Regions from separate parts of the Mesorhizobium sp. WSM4810 genome, predicted to be linked through region 2. Evidence: riboswitches for the same ligand, from Rfam matches in the RefSeq annotation. Region 2 holds a riboswitch; the other holds the start of a gene.
The links. A riboswitch is a leader RNA that binds a small molecule or an ion and turns the genes downstream of it on or off. The one in region 2 is predicted to bind S-adenosylmethionine.
Positions count from the first base shown of each region.

Region 1 (7,910 bases), on a different contig from region 2:
ACGTCGCCGCCTCGCTCGGCAGCCTTAAAGCAGTCACGCACATCACCCAGATCCTGTCCCCTGGCGCCGACCTGCAGGGGCCGCTCAGGACCTCCGTGCCGGGGATGGCGCCGCTGTGGATCGACTGGGATAATCTGCGAGCGAACGTCAAACTGTCCTGGCCCCTGCCCCAGCGCGTTTCACTGGAGGCAGAGGCTCTGTCAGCCCAGACCGATCCCGCCGATGGCACAGACCCGGTCGAGCTGTTCAGCGCTGGGACAGCGGTCGGAGAATTGCGTCCGAACGGCCAGGACATCGACTATGCCGGGGGTTTTACCGATCTCGAAATCGATCCGGGCGCGATCGATGGCCGCGTGCTGCCGCCGCTCGACGGCAGCGGCGACGTGACGCTGAAGAACGGCGTGGCGCTGATCAAGACACAAACAGAGAGCCTGCGCGGCCAGGCGGTGGATATCGGCAAGCTCGATCTGTCGTCGGGAAGCGCGCGCGTCACCGTTTCCGGGCCGGTCTCGGTCGATGCCGACGGGCTGATCGACGCCGATTTGATGATCAGGTTCAGCGATCCGAAGGCGGTGGCGGAAATCCTCGGCAAAGCCATTCCCGAGCAGAAGAGCCAGATCAAAACCGGCTTTGCCGGGCTGGCGCTGCTTGGCAACGAACCGTCGATGCCGCTCAAGATCGTCAAGGGCAAGGCCTCGCTCGGTTTTATCCCTCTGGGCAGCATCAAGCCGGTTGATTAGGCGATGATTGCGAACCTCCAGTTCGGAAAGACCATGGCCAAACAGGAAGATAGATGAACCGCCCGGTGAAGCTCCTGAGTGTTGGCGCGCTGACGCTCGATACGATCCTTCGCGTCGACACGCTTCCGGCGCGTCAGGGCAAGTTCATCGCGTCCGACGGCGTCCAGATCGCCTCGGGCATGGCTTCGAGCGCGGCCTGCGCCGCACGCCGCCTCGGCGCGGAGGTATCGCTGTGGGCGAGCGCGGGAGACGACCTCGTCGGCGATCAGCTGGTCGCAGGCATTGAGGCCGAAGGCGTCGATTGCAGCTTTGTCCGGCGCGTCGCCGGCGCGCGGTCGGCACTGTCGGCCATCCTGGTCGACACCAATGGCGAGCGCATTATTGTTCCATTCTATGACAAGCTCGCGCAGGCCGACCCCGAAGCGCTCCCCATTCAGGATCTCACCGCATTCGACGCCGTCCTGGTCGACGTGCGCTGGCCGGGCGCGGCAGCTCTGGCCCTGACGGCGGCGCGCGCAAACGGCCGTCCAGCCATACTCGATGCCGACACCGCGCCACGGGCCGTGCTGGAACGGCTGTTTCCGCTCGCCTCGCACATCGTCGCGTCGGAGCCGGCGGCGTTCATCCTCTGCGGCGAGGAGCGAGGCCCGCAGGAGGCCTGTGAAGCGCTGGCCAGACGCACCGATGCATTCGTAGCGGTGACCGGCGGCGCAGCGGGAAGCTGGTGGTTCGACCGTTCGGTGGCGTCGGTGCGCCACGTCGCCGCGCCAAGGATCAAGGCAGTGGATACGCTTGCCGCCGGCGACGTGTTTCATGGCGCCTTTGCCGTCGGGCTGGCCGAGGCCATGCCGATCGAACGGACATTGCGCTTTGCCAGCGCCGCCGCCGCGCTCAAATGCCTGCGCTTCGGCGGCAGGCTGGGCGCGCCGGACAGGGCCGAGACACTGGCGATGATGGCGGCTCACTGGCCGGATTGAGCGCGAGGCGGCCTTCAAATCGGATGGTACCGCCGCTCTATCTTTTGCTTGAGCATCGGATTTCACCTAAAACCGGTTCGGGTCCGATGCTCTATCCCTTGGCCGGATGCTCGACTGCCTGCCGGCCAAAGTCCGGCACGTCGATGTCCTGGCCGGCCTCGATGATCGAGCGGCGCACGGCGCGGGTGCGGGTGAACAGGTCGAACAGCTTTTCGCCGTCGCCCCAGCGGATCGCCCGCTGCAGCGAGGCCAGATCCTCCGAGAACCGCGCCAGCATTTCGAGGATGGCATCCTTGTTGTGCAGGCAGACGTCCCGCCACATCGTCGGGTCGGAAGCGGCAAGGCGCGTGAAGTCGCGAAAGCCGGAGGCCGAATATTTGATGACCTCGGACTTGGTCACCGACTCCAGGTCGTCGGCGGTGCCGACGATATTATAGGCGATGATGTGCGGCAGGTGCGAGACGATGGCCAATGTCATGTCGTGATGCTGGGGATCCATCGTATCGATGTTGGAGCCGCAACGGCGCCAGAATTCCGAGAGCTTTTCCAAGGCGGCCGGATCGGTGCCGGGCAACGGCGTGAAGATGCACCAGCGGTTTTCGAACAGTTCGGCAAAGCCGGCGTCCGGACCCGATTTTTCAGTGCCGGCCAGCGGATGGCCGGGAATGAAATGCACGCCGGCAGGCACATGCGGCTGCATCTGCGCGATGACGGACGCCTTGGTCGAGCCGACATCGGTGAGGATGGCGCCCGGCTTCAGCGCCGGCGCGATTTCCTCGGCGACCTCGCCTGAAGCACCGACCGGCACCGAAACGATGACCAGGTCGGCATCGCCGACCGCCTCTTTCGCATCAGTCGTGTAGGAGGAGCCGAGGCCGAGTTGCTTCGCCCGCGCCAGCGTCGTTTCGCTGCGCGTCGAGATGGCGACGTGACCGGCAAGGCCTTCCCGATGGATGACGCGGGCCAGCGACGAGCCGATCAGGCCGATGCCGACCAGCGCGATCTTTTCGAACATCGGTGATGTCATGGTGTTCTAGCTTTTCAGAAATGTCGCGAGGGCGGCGACAACGCCGCGATTGGCCTCTTCGGTGCCGATGCTCATGCGCAGCGCATTTGGGAAGCCGTAACCGGAAACGCGCCGCAATATGTAGCCGCGCGCACAGAGGTAATCGTCCGCGGCTGCCGCAGAATGTTTTTTGTCCTCGGGAAAGTGGATGAGGACGAAATTGCCGACGCTCGGCGTCACCCGCAGTCCGAGCCTGGTCAATTCCTCGCTGACCCAGGTCAGCCAGGTCTCGTTATGCGCCACGCTTCGCTCGACATGGGCGCGGTCGCGGATCGCGGCAATGCCGGCCTCGATTGCCGTCGCGTTGACGTTGAAGGGACCCCGCACCCGGTTGATCGCATCGATGACATGCATCGGCGCGTACATCCAGCCGATCCGCGCACCGCCAAGGCCGAGCTTGGAGAAGGTGCGGGTCATAACCACGTTTTCCGCACCAGCCACCAGTTCGACGCCGGCTTCATAATCGTTGCGGTGGACATATTCGGCATAGGCTGCATCCAGCACCAGAAGCACGTTTCGAGGCAGGCCAGCATGCAGGCGGCGCACCTCCTGGAACGGCAAATAGGTGCCGGTTGGGTTGTTGGGATTGGCGAGGAAAATGATCCGCGTACGCGGCGTCACCGCAGCGAGGATCGCATCGACGTCGGCGCGCTCCTTGGTTTCCTTGACCGAGACCGGGACAGCACCTGCCGACTGGATGTAGATCTTGTAGACCATGAATCCGTGTTCGGTGATCACAGCCTCGTCGCCCGGCGCGAGATAGGTCTGCGCAAGCAGGCCCAGAATCTCGTCGGAACCATTGGAACAAACTATGTTCGCCGGGTTGAGGCCATGCACCTCGGCGATCGCCTCCCGCAGGCGCCTGGCGGTGCCGTCGGGATATATGTCGAGCTTGGCCGCGACGTCGCGCGCGGCTTCTATTGCTTTCGGCGAGGGGCCGAGCGGGTTCTCGTTCGACGACAATTTGTGGACCTTGGCAACGCCGGCCGGCGCCGTGCTTTTGCCCGGCACATAGGCTTCGATGTCCATGATCCCCGCGCGGGGCGTTGGACGTGCCTGATCCGATACTTGGTTCATATTGCAAAAATCCGTCGAGAACGCTTCCGCTGCTCCAACGCGATGCGAATTTCGGATCCGCCACACTGGAAGCCGCCGCGGAAATACAAGCCGTGGCCTGGAATGTCGAGAGGCGGCAATGATCGGTGCGTGGCTGGCCGTTGACGGCGAGGCGCGCCGGTCCTAGAAGAAGGCGAAATCCCGTGGTGATTTGGCCGGTCGGCTTGCAGCCACGTTAAACAACTCGCTAAAGGGCCGTTTGCATCTTGTAACCGGCTTTGCGAAGGCAATGCCGGTTTTTTTGTTGTCCGCAGCCGGCCGGACAGTCGCATCGACCCGAAAATCTTAATCGACTTTCGGAAAACACGATGGGTTAATGTAAGAGGATGCGATGGTCGCGCTGCGCACGAAAAGAACCAACAACGAGGCCGACGAGCCGTCGAGCCCGGTGTTGCGGTTCGGCGCCGACAAGCCGCTCAAGCTCGATGCCGGCACGCTGCTGTCGCCGTTCCAGATCGCCTACAAGACCTACGGCACGCTCAACGACGCCCGCTCCAACGCCATCCTCGTCTGCCATGCACTGACCGGCGACCAGCATGTCGCCAGCACCAATCCAGTGACCGGCAAGCCGGGCTGGTGGGAAGTGCTGATCGGCCCCGGCAAGATCATCGACACCAGCCGCTTCTTCGTCATTTGCTCGAACGTCATCGGCGGCTGCCTCGGCTCGACCGGCCCCGCCTCGACCAATCCCGCCACCGGCAAGCCGTACGGGCTCGACCTGCCGATCATCACCATCCGCGACATGGTGCGGGCGCAGTTGATGCTGGTCGACCATTTCGGCATCGAAAAACTGTTCTCGGTGCTCGGCGGCTCGATGGGCGGCATGCAGGTGCTGCAATGGGCGTCGAGCTATCCGGAGCGCGTTTTCTCAGCGCTGCCGATCGCCACCGGCGCGCGCCATTCCTCGCAGAACATCGCCTTCCATGAGGTCGGCCGGCAAGCGGTGATGGCCGATCCCGACTGGCATGGCGGCAAGTATTTCGAGCAGGGCAAGCGCCCGGAAAAGGGACTGGCTGTGGCGCGGATGGCCGCTCACATCACCTATCTGTCGGAGGCGGCCCTGCACCGGAAGTTTGGCCGCAACCTGCAGGACCGTGAAGCGCTCACCTTCGGTTTCGACGCCGACTTCCAGATTGAGAGCTATCTGCGCCATCAGGGCATGACCTTCGTAGACCGCTTCGACGCCAACTCCTATCTCTACATGACCCGGGCGATGGACTATTTCGACCTCGCCGCCGATCATGGCGGCCGGCTGGCCGACGCCTTTGCCGGCACCAGGACCCGTTTCTGCCTGGTCTCCTTCACCAGCGACTGGCTGTTCCCGACCGAGGAGAGCCGCTCGGTCGTTCACGCGCTGAACGCGGCCGGCGCCTCGGTGTCCTTCGTCGAGATCGAGACCGATCGCGGCCACGACGCCTTCCTGCTCGACGAGCCGGAGCTGTTCGCCGCCATCAACGGCTTCATCGCGTCGGCGGCCCGCGCCAGGGGGCTCAGCGCATGACCCCCAAAGATTACAGCCTGTTCGAACCGGCATCTTGCGCCAGGCATCAGCGCATGGCCCCGAAAAGTTGCAGACTTTTCGGATCAAGGTCATGCGCCAGTCAAGAGGCACGATCATGAGTGTCAACCACGCCCAGCGCGTCGACCTCGAAGTCGTCGCCGATCTCATCCCGCCGCAGTCGCGGGTGCTGGACGTCGGCTCCGGTGATGGCCTGCTGCTCGAATTGCTGCAGGCAACGAAGCAGGTCGACGGCCGTGGGATGGAACTGTCGCAGCGCGGCGTCAACGAATGCGTGGCACGCGGCCTGTCCGTCATCCAGGGCGACGCCGACAAGGACCTCAAATTCTATCCCGACAAGGGTTTTGATTTCGTCGTCCTGTCGCAGACCTTGCAGGCGACCCGCAACCCGAAGCTGGTGCTCGACGAGTTGCTCAGGATCGGCAACCACGCCATCGTCTCCTTCCCCAATTTCGGCCACTGGCGGGTTCGCCTTTCGCTGTTCGTCGAAGGGCGGATGCCGGTGACCAAGGACCTGCCCTATTCCTGGTACGACACGCCCAACATCCATTTCTGCACCATCCGCGACTTCGTCAATCTCTGCGAAGAGCTCGGCGCAACGGTGGAAAAGGCAACCGCGCTCGACGCCAATGGCCAGAAAATCGGCCTGTCGATGCCATGGTGGTTCTGGAATTTCTTTGGCCAGCAGGCGGTGTTCCTGCTGAAGCGATAACGGCGACCCGTCGCTTCGGCCAGCCGGCCCGAGTCCGGAGACATCTGGGACTGATCGCCGTTCGTCGAGGTCTAACGATCAAGTTCCGGAAAATACGGATCGGAGAAAAACCGCCGACCGCGCTCGCCTTGCAAACAGTCGACCGGTGCTGCCGCGTCGACCGGGACGGACCCGGGATCGGCCCCGGGACCGGCATTAGGATCGGTAACACCGCTGACCTCGAGGACCAGCTTGCGGCGTATGGCGGTCACGAATTCCGAAGCGGCATAGACCGGCAGCACGAAGGAGCCTGGCCCGCCAGTGACGCACTCGGCATAGTATTGGTCGAGATGGCTGAAGCTGGGCGACGGGCTCATCAGGATCGGCAGGCCATTGATGACGATGCCCTTTGCTATCGCGGCGTCGCGTGTCGTGGCGACGGGCATCCCGATATTGTTGGGGCCATCGCCTGAGATGTCGATGACGCTGCGCGTCGCGTCGAAGGCGGCTCCATCCAAAAGCTTGGCGCCGAAGGCGAGCGCACTGGAAATCGAGGTGCCGCGAAAGCTCCTGAACGGGCGCGCCTCGATCTTGCCGGCGAATACCTCGGCGCTCTCGGCATCGTCGATGACCTGCCAGGCAATGACGGCGTCGTCGCGGACGGTGCCTGCCCATTCGAAATAGGCCAGCGCAATGCGGCCGTTCACGCCCGAACGCACCGCATTGATGAAGTCGGGGTGGCGCAGCGCCTTGACATAGCCGGCGCGCTGCAGGGCGAATTCCTTTTCGTCCATCGAGTGCGAGATGTCGACCGCCAGCACCAGTTCGACGTCCACGGCAATGGTGTCGGCAGGCGCGGCCAAAGGTGCTGCCTGGGCACGGGCAAGGCAGGCAAGCAGGCAGACGCAGGTCGCCCAAAAGCGCGCAGCGGTTTTGGGGTAACGACAAGCATCGAAGCAAAGACTCAAAGCGTGTCGCATGAATCCAACGCCGCAGGCTTCCGAACGATGCCGGCAATCTTTCGCCGCGATCACGGCAAAATAAAGCTTACGGCCGGCTATGCCTGTTGGTGGGCTTTGGCGACGGCCGGGGGTGGTTCGATCGCGCCGGCCCTGACGCGGACTGGCTTGAGAGCCGGTCGCTCGAAATCTTTCACGATCGCCAATGAGCGCGGGAAGAATTCAATATTCTGCTGGCCACGGCCGATATTGAGGATCGCGGCGTCGGCAAGACGCGCCTCCAGCATCGACAGCACCCGCCGCAGCGTCGCGCCGTCGAACGTGTCCAAAGCCTCATCGATGATCACCCATTTCGGCTGCCGCAAGACCAGCCGGGCAAAGGCAAGCAGGCGCTGCTCGTCATCGCTCAATTCGCGCTCCCAGCGCGCCGGCCGGTCGAGCGAGGATGACAGCCGCCCGAGACCGACCTCGGCAAGCACCGCCGAGATCTCGGCGTCGCTGACCGCGGCATCGGCGTGGTCGAGCACCTCGCGCAGCGTGCCGAGCGGGAAATAGGGTTTTCGGGGAACGAAGGCCGGCACCTCTCCGGCCGGCATGCCGATCCGCCCGCTTCCCCACGGCCACAGACCGGCAATGGCGCGGAAGAACAGCGTCTTGCCGGCGCGCGGATCTCCGGTGATCATGACGCGCTCGCCGGCGCGGATCTCGACATGGGGCTCGGCGAGCTTGGTGCATCCATCCCGCGACGCAATTTCGAGCTTGTCGAATGTCAGCCTGCCGTCCGGATTTTCGCCGAACTCGATGCGCCTCTCGCTATGGTGGAGCACATCCGTTTCGGCAAG
Region 1 is NZ_JBVVQV010000030.1:21,039-28,948, reverse strand. Features, by position in the region: gene AC0L3O_RS29835 (DUF2125 domain-containing protein) at 1-740, shown strand, start outside; gene AC0L3O_RS29830 (sugar kinase) at 794-1,717, shown strand; gene AC0L3O_RS29825 (prephenate/arogenate dehydrogenase family protein) at 1,809-2,744, opposite strand; gene hisC (histidinol-phosphate transaminase) at 2,751-3,860, opposite strand; SAM riboswitch at 4,033-4,110, shown strand; gene metX (homoserine O-acetyltransferase MetX) at 4,231-5,400, shown strand; gene metW (methionine biosynthesis protein MetW) at 5,516-6,130, shown strand; gene AC0L3O_RS29805 (DUF1194 domain-containing protein) at 6,202-6,972, opposite strand; gene AC0L3O_RS29800 (ABC transporter ATP-binding protein/permease) at 7,167-7,910, opposite strand, start outside.
Region 1: another riboswitch for S-adenosylmethionine. It lies ahead of metX (homoserine O-acetyltransferase MetX); the one in region 2 lies ahead of AC0L3O_RS31725 (O-succinylhomoserine sulfhydrylase).

Region 2 (7,910 bases):
CGATAAAGAGAGCCGGGCCCGGCCGGACCGACCCCCTCTGGCCTCCCGGCCATCTCCCCCTCAAGGGGGGAGATTGGCAGCTTCGACCTCTCAATAAATATCGAAGTCGAAATATTTGGCCTGGATCTTCTTGTAGGTGCCGTCTGCGACGATCGCGTCGATCGCGGCGTTGAGCTTTTCGCGCAGCGCATTGTCTTCCTGGCGCACGGCGATACCGGCTTCGGTCTCGGTGCCCTTGACGTCGCCGACCATCTTGCAGCAGTCGTCGCTCGACTTCTTCATCCAGTCCATCAGCACGAATTTGTCTGAAAGGACGGCATCGAGACGGCCGTTCATCAGGTCGGCGACCGCCTCCTCCTGGGTTGGATAGAGCTTCGCCTCGGCGCCGGCCTTGCCATAGACATCCTGGGCATAGTCGGCCTGGGTGGTCGAAGCCTGGGCGCCGACTGTCTTGCCGGCGAGTGCCGCCGGTTCGGTCGAGGCAATATCGCTGTCCTTCAAGGCCACCAGCGAAAGCGGCGTCGTATAGTATTTGTTGGTGAAGGAGACCTGCTTCTTGCGCTCCTCGGTAATGCTCATGGACGCGATGATGGCGTCGAACTTTTTGGCCTGGAGCGCCGGGATCATGCCGTCCCAGTCCTGCGTGACAAGTTCGCATTCGACCTTCATCTGAGCGCAAAGCGCATTGGTGATGTCGATGTCGAAGCCGACGAGCTTGCCGTCTGCGGTGATGGTGTTGAACGGCGGATAGGCGCCTTCAGTGGCGATCTTCAACTTTTCCTGTGCTTGCGCCGACAGGGACCCGACTGACATCGCCAGCATGACGGCTGTTGCTGCCGATGCGATCCATCTTGAAATCTGCATTTTTTGTTCCCCTTGTTCCAACCGTATTGACGGCTAAGACAGCCAAGCACGACCCGTAAGGTCAGGCAAGCATGGTCTGATCATAGCGGGCGATCAGCGCGCGGCGCGAAAATGCTTGGACAGTTTCAGGCCCTGCGCCTGATAGTTCGAGCCGAGATCTGTGCCGTAGAGCGCCTGCGGCCGCTTCAGCATGTGCTCGTAGACCAGCCGTCCGACGATCTGGCCGTGATCGAGGATGAACGGCACTTCGTGGCTGCGCACTTCGAGCACGGCCCGGCTGCCGGTGCCGCCCGAGGCCGAATGGCCGAAACCCGGATCGAAGAAACCGGCATAGTGGACGCGGAATTCGCCGACCAGCGGATCGAAGGGCGTCATCTCGGCGGCATAGAGCGGCGGCACATGCACCGCTTCCTGGCTGACGAGGATATAAAATTCGTCCGGGTCGAGCACCAGTTCGCCGGCACCGCTCTTGTAGAGCGGCTCCCAGAAATCGACGACATCCTGCGCGGCGCGCTTGTCGACATCGACCAGGCCGGTGTGGTGCTTGCCGCGGTAGCCGACCAGCCCGTCCTTGTCGCCATCGAGGTCGATCGACAGTGCGATGCCGCCGCCGGAAATGTTCGGCGGCTCGGTGGCGACGAGCGTCTCGGCACGGTGCAATTCGTGCAGCTCGCTTTCCGACAAAAGCGCATTGCCGGTGCGGAACCGGATCTGCGACAGCCGCGAGCCGGCGCGGACGACGATCGGAAAGGTGCGCGGGCTAACTTCGAGATAGAGCGGGCCGTTGTAGCCGGCAGCGATCTTGTCGAACTCGTGGCCGCGATCGGTCATCACGCGGGTGAAGATGTCGAGCCGCCCGGTCGAGCTTTTTGGGTTGGCCGAGGCGGAAATGTTTGCCGGAAGCGCCAGGCTCTCGAGCAGCGGCACGATATAGACGCAGCCTGTCTCCAGCACCGCACCATCGGTGAGATTGATTTCGTGCAGCTTCAGGCGGTCGAGTTTTTCAGCAACCCTGTGGTTGGGGCCGGGCAGGAAGGAGGCGCGCACCCGCCAGGCCTTGTCGCCAAGCCTGAGGTCCAGGCTGGCCGGCTGGACCTGGTCGGCGTCGAGCGCGCGCGGCGACTTCAGCGCGCCCGACTGGTACAGCGCGGAAATATCCTGATCCGGAAGAATGCCTGTCTGCCGCAAAGTCTGGCTCCGCTCGAAGGCCGGGCGTGGTCTCGTCTTGTCGCAGGTTCTTGCCGTGGAACCCGCTGGTACAAACCTCTTAATCATGCCGGCAATTGACGCAAGCGCTGCGCAGGTCTAAAGGATCGTTATCCCGTGGTGATTTGGCCGGTCGGCTTGCAGCCACGTTAAACAAGTCGCTAAAGGACCGTCGGGCCGAAAGGCCGTACGACCGGTTGCGACTTTCGCGGCCGGTTTTTTTGTGTTTGGACCATTTTTTTGTGTTTGGAACAAGGTGATGACGAGCAAAACGCGCAACTGGAAGCCTCAGACCGCCCTCGTGCATGCAGGAACGCTGCGTTCCGGCTTCGGCGAAACCTCCGAGGCGATGTATCTCACGCAAGGCTATGTCTACGACACGGCGCAAGCGGCGGAAGCCCGCTTCAAGGGCGAGGAACCGGGCTTCATCTATTCGCGCTATGCCAATCCGACGGTCGACATGCTCGAGAAGCGCATGTGTGCGCTGGAAGGTGCCGAAGATGCCCGCGCCACCGCATCCGGCATGGCGGCGGTGACGGCGGCGTTGCTGTGCAGTGCCCGGGCCGGCGACCACATCGTGGCGGCGCGCGCGCTGTTCGGCTCCTGTCGCTGGGTGGTCGAGACGCTGGCGCCGAAATACGGCATCGAGGCGACGCTGGTCGACGGCACCGACATCGCCAATTGGGAAAAGGCGGTCAGGCCCAACACCAAGTTGTTCTTCCTTGAAAGCCCGACCAATCCAACGCTGGAGGTCGTCGACATCGCAGCCGTAGCCTCGCTTGCCGATTCGATCGGCGCGCGGCTGATCGTCGACAACGTCTTTGCCACGCCCTTGCAGCAGAAGCCGTTGCAACTCGGCGCCCATATCGTCGTCTATTCGGCGACCAAGCACATCGACGGCCAGGGGCGCTGCCTCGGCGGCATCATCCTGTCGGACAAGAAGTGGATCGACGAGAATTTGCACGACTACTTCCGCCACACCGGTCCCAGCCTCTCGCCCTTCAATGCCTGGACGCTGCTGAAGGGCCTGGAGACGCTGCCGCTGCGCGTGCGCCAGCAGACGGAAAGTGCCGGCCGGATCGCGGACTTCCTCGCCGAGCGATCGGAAATTGTCCGTGTCATCTATCCCGGCCGCGCCGATCACCCGCAGGCGGCGATCGTCAAGAAGCAGATGTCGGGCGGCTCGACGCTGATCTGCCTCGACGTCAAGGGAGGCAAGCAGGCGGCCTTCGCCTTCCAGAACGCGCTCGATGTCGTACTGATCTCCAACAATCTCGGTGACGCCAAGAGCCTGATCACCCATCCGGCGACGACGACACACAAGAATCTGAGCGACGAGGCGCGGGCCGAACTTGGCATCGGGCCAGGCACGCTCAGGCTGTCCGTCGGACTGGAGGACACTGACGACCTGCTCGAAGACATCGAGCAGGCCTTGAAAGCCGCCAGGTAGGGATACGCGCCGAACTGCTGCGCTCTGATCTGCAAAGCAGGCGCCGTCAGGCGCCCGACGGCGTCTCTTCCAATTCCGCAACGGCGCTGGTTTGGATGGTCATCGTGTTGCCGCGCCAGTCGACGGCACCGCTGAGCCAGCCGCGCACCCAGATGGCGGGAAGCATCACGTCCCGCGCAACCATCGCCGGGATCATGCGCAGCGACAGGTGCCAGCCCTTGGCCGAGGCGAGAGCGCATTCCGGCAGATAGGCGACTATCAGCACGGCGATGGCGGTAGCCGGCAGGCTGAAACCGGCGCCTGCTGCCGCAACCAGCGCAAGCACCAGCGGCGGCGCCGCTCCGATCAGGATCTCGGGCGCGAAAAACAGTGGGAAGGTGACGCGACGCAGGCGTGCCCAGCGGGCCTGGCGCGACCAGATTTCGCCAAATGTGCGCAAGCCGAGCGGCTGTTCGAAGGGCGCGGCAACGAGATTGACGCGCAGTCCGAGCCCGTTGACCAGCTTGGTCGCGGCGGCATCCTCGGCAATCTCGGCGGCAAGCGCACGGATGCCGCCATTGGCGTCGAGCAATGGCTTGTTCCACAGCATGCTCTTGCCCTGGGCGAAACCGAGGCCGAGCGCCTCGCCGGTATATTGCCAGCGCGCCTGCAGCGTGTTGAGGAAAGCGCATTCGACCTCCGCCCAGAACCCGTCCGGCCGCGAGCCGATCGGCGTCGAGCAGACGAGGCCGGTGTCCTGCCGCCATGCCGTCATCAGATGCTGGACATAGTCCCTCGGCATCAAGACGTTGGAATCGGCAAGGATGACCCAGTGGTGGCGCGCGGCCTCCCAGGCCTTCACGCAATTGTTGAGTTTCGGATTGCCGCTGATGCGGTCGTCGCCGACCAGCAGCCGGGCCGGCACGGCCGGAAAGCGGGCGATCGCATCGGTGATCGGCCCGACCACCGGGTCATCGGCATGGGCGACGCAGAAGATGAGCTCATAGTGCGGCCAGTCGAGAGAGAAGGCGCGCTCGAGCGTCTCCTCGGTAAACGGCTCGACGCCGCGCGACGGCACGACGATCGACACCGGCGGCGCCTTGGCGGCTGGCGGCGTGATCCTGCCAGGCCGCTTCAGCTTCAACGAAGCGAGCAGGATGCTGGCGAGATTGACAACAAGCAGAGCTATGGAAAGCAAGGCGGCTGTGACTGTCAATTCCATCAATATCTGGTCGCTCCAGAAAAAACCGGCCGCATGAAAGCCGTTTTCAACAGTTCGACAGAATGCTGAGTCGCCCGGCCCTGCACACCATCCCCGGCCCTGCACACCATCATTGTCACGTGTCACTTAAATGACATTGTTTTTCGGCACCTGCGCTTAACAAATTCGGGCAACGATGGCAGACACCGAGGGGACGCACCCCGTTGACCGAACTGCGGAGAGGGTCGAATGTTCCGTCTGCATAGTGTGGAGTGATTTATGTACAGCGCCGTCACGCGCGACATCGAAGTGCAGGTCAGGCCGTTCTATCTGGAAGATCGCTCCGACCCGTCGGAGAACCGCTATGTCTGGGGCTACCAGGTGACCATCGACAACCAGTCGGATGAATTCGTGCAGCTTCTGTCGCGCTACTGGCAGATCACCGACGGCACCGGCCGGGTCGAGGAGGTGCGCGGCGCCGGCGTTGTCGGCGACCAGCCTGAACTCAATCCCGGCGATAGTTATCAGTATACGTCTGGCTGCCCACTCTCGACGCCATCCGGCATCATGGTCGGCCACTACACGATGCGCAATAAGCGGGGTGAGACGTTCGACGTCGCCATCCCCGCCTTTTCGCTCGACCTGCCGGGCACGCGGCGGACGGTGAACTGAGAGAGATAGATGGCCGGAAGGTCGTGCTGCCCCTCATCCGCCTGCCGGCACCTTCTCCCCGTATAGTGAACGGGTAAAAGGGAACCCATCTATCAACTGGACAACCTGTCGCAACGCTGGCGCCCCCTCTCCCCGTTCTTCACGGGGAGAGGGTAAGGGTGAGGGGCAGCGCCAACGCTTCGTCGGTGATTTCAATTCTATTGAGCCGCAGCAAATTCCGCCGGGTCGAAGTCATATTGCTTTGAGCAGAATTCGCAGGCGACGTGAATGCCGCCATCCTCGGTGCTGTCCCTGATCTCGTCGGCGGAGAAGCCTCCGAGAATGCCGCGGATCTTCTCCCTGGAGCATGAGCACTGGTCGGCTACCGGCACGCCGCCGAAGACGCGCACGCCGTGCTCGTGGAACAGCCGGTAAAGCAACCGCTCGGCGCCGATCGTCGGGTCGATCAGTTCCGTCGGCTCGATGGTGCCAAGCAACGCCAGCAGTTCCTGCCAGGAATTGTCGGCCGGATCATGGATCTCCTCGCGCGGATCGCCGTCGCCACCCGGAAGGTCGGGCACGCGCATGCGTTCGGGCGATTGCGGCAGGAACTGTGCCAGGATGCCACCGGCGCGCCATTGCTCGCGGGCACCGCCGATGCCGGGCGTCAACAGCTTGGCCACCGAAAGCCTGAGATCGGTCGGGATCTGCTCCGACTGCCGGAAATAGGTGCGCGCGGCCTCCTCCAGCGTCTCGCCGTCGAGCTGGACGATGCCCTGATAGCGCTGCGTGTGGGCGCCCTGGTCGATGGTCAGCGCCAGGACACCGCTGCCAAGCAGCGTCCGCTGCGAGGTCTCGCCGGCAGACGTCAGTGCCTCCAGCCGGTCAGCGTCGAAGCGGGCATAGGCGCGCAGCGCATGCGGCGTGGAAAAATCCGCCACCAGCATGTCGACCGGCCCGTCGGTGCGGGTCTGCAGGATGAACTTGCCTTCGAATTTGAGCGAAGTGCCGAGCAGCACCGTCAGCACGCAAGCTTCCGCCAGAAGGCGGGCGACCGGCTCGGGATAGTCATGCCGGCCGAGGATCGCGTCGAGCATCGGCCCGAGCTGGACGGTACGGCCGCGCACGTCGAGCGGGCCGACCTCGAAGGGCACGACATGATCGTCGCCGGCGTAGCCGAATTCGCCGAGTTTGGGTTGATGTTCAGCCAATTGACGGGTTTCCAACATGACAAAGCTCCGGGGCGCGGCGATGCCGCCCTCCGGGGCGCATGCGTCGAAACGCGCTCGATTTGCGTGATGCGCCTGAGATAGGCATCACGCACTCCCGGATCAAGGCGGCCGGGATCAAGGCGGCCCGGATCACGGTGACCAGGATAACGGCAGCCCGGATCAAGCGCCGAGGCACCAAGCCAAAACCGCCTTCTGGGCGTGGAGCCGGTTCTCGGCCTCGTCGAACACCACCGAATGCGGCCCGTCGATGACTTCGTCGGTGACCTCCTCGCCGCGATGCGCCGGCAGGCAGTGCATGAACAACGCGTCGGGCTTTGCCTTCGCCATCAGTGCCGCATTGACCTGATAGGGTGAGAAGACATTGTGGCCGCGAGCACGGTGCTCTTGGCCCATCGACACCCAGCAATCGGTAACGACACAGTCGGCCTCGTGGACGGCCTCCTCGGGCGAGCGGGTGAAGTTCAACTTGCCGCCATGCGCCCTCGACCAGTCGACATGCTTCTGCGCCGGCTCGCTGCCTTCCGGCACGGCGACGTTGAGGTTGAAGCGGAACCGCGCCGAGGCCTCCAGCAGCGAATGCAGCACGTTGTTGCCGTCGCCGGTCCAGGCGATGGTCTTGCCGGCGACCGGGCCGCGATGCTCCTCGAAGGTCATGATGTCGGCCATCAGCTGGCAGGGATGGGTATCGTCGGTCAACCCGTTGATGACGGGGACGGTGGCGTTCTCGGTCAGCTCCAGCAGCCGGTCATGCGACGTGGTGCGGATCATGATCGCATCGACATAGCGCGACAGCACCTTGGCCGTGTCGGCGATGGTTTCGGAGCGGCCGAGCTGCATCTCGGCGCCGGTCAGCATGATGGTCTCGCCGCCGAGCTGGCGCATGCCGACGTCGAAGGACACGCGCGTGCGCGTCGACGGCTTGTCGAAGATCATCGCCAGCACCTTGCCTTCAAGCGGTTTTGTCCGCTCGCCAGCCTTGAGCCTTGCCTTTCGCACGACGGCATCGTCCAGCATAAGGCGCAGATCGCCCTCGGAAACGGCGGAAAGATCGGTGAAATGGCGAAGGCTCATGTGGGTCTTCCGACTGTTATTTCGCCGCAGCCGCGGCGATGGCGTCCGACAGGCCCCGGGCGCCGGCGCGGATGCGGTCGAGCGCCGCATGGATCTCGGCGTCGGTGACGGTGAGCGGCGGCAGCAGGCGAAGAACGTTGTCGCCGGCCGGAACCGCCAGCAGATGCTGGTCGCGCAACGCCATGTTCACCTTGGTGTTGGGCGCGGCGCATTTCAGGCCGAGCATCAGGCCGCTGCCTCTGATGTCTTCGATGAC
Region 2 is NZ_JBVVQV010000037.1:2,022-9,931, reverse strand. Features, by position in the region: gene AC0L3O_RS31735 (ABC transporter substrate-binding protein) at 91-864, opposite strand; gene AC0L3O_RS31730 (2'-deoxycytidine 5'-triphosphate deaminase) at 958-2,052, opposite strand; SAM riboswitch at 2,178-2,255, shown strand; gene AC0L3O_RS31725 (O-succinylhomoserine sulfhydrylase) at 2,330-3,520, shown strand; gene AC0L3O_RS31720 (ceramide glucosyltransferase) at 3,567-4,721, opposite strand; gene apaG (Co2+/Mg2+ efflux protein ApaG) at 4,980-5,372, shown strand; gene AC0L3O_RS31710 (Hsp33 family molecular chaperone) at 5,570-6,580, opposite strand; gene argF (ornithine carbamoyltransferase) at 6,743-7,654, opposite strand; gene AC0L3O_RS31700 (aspartate aminotransferase family protein) at 7,671-7,910, opposite strand, start outside.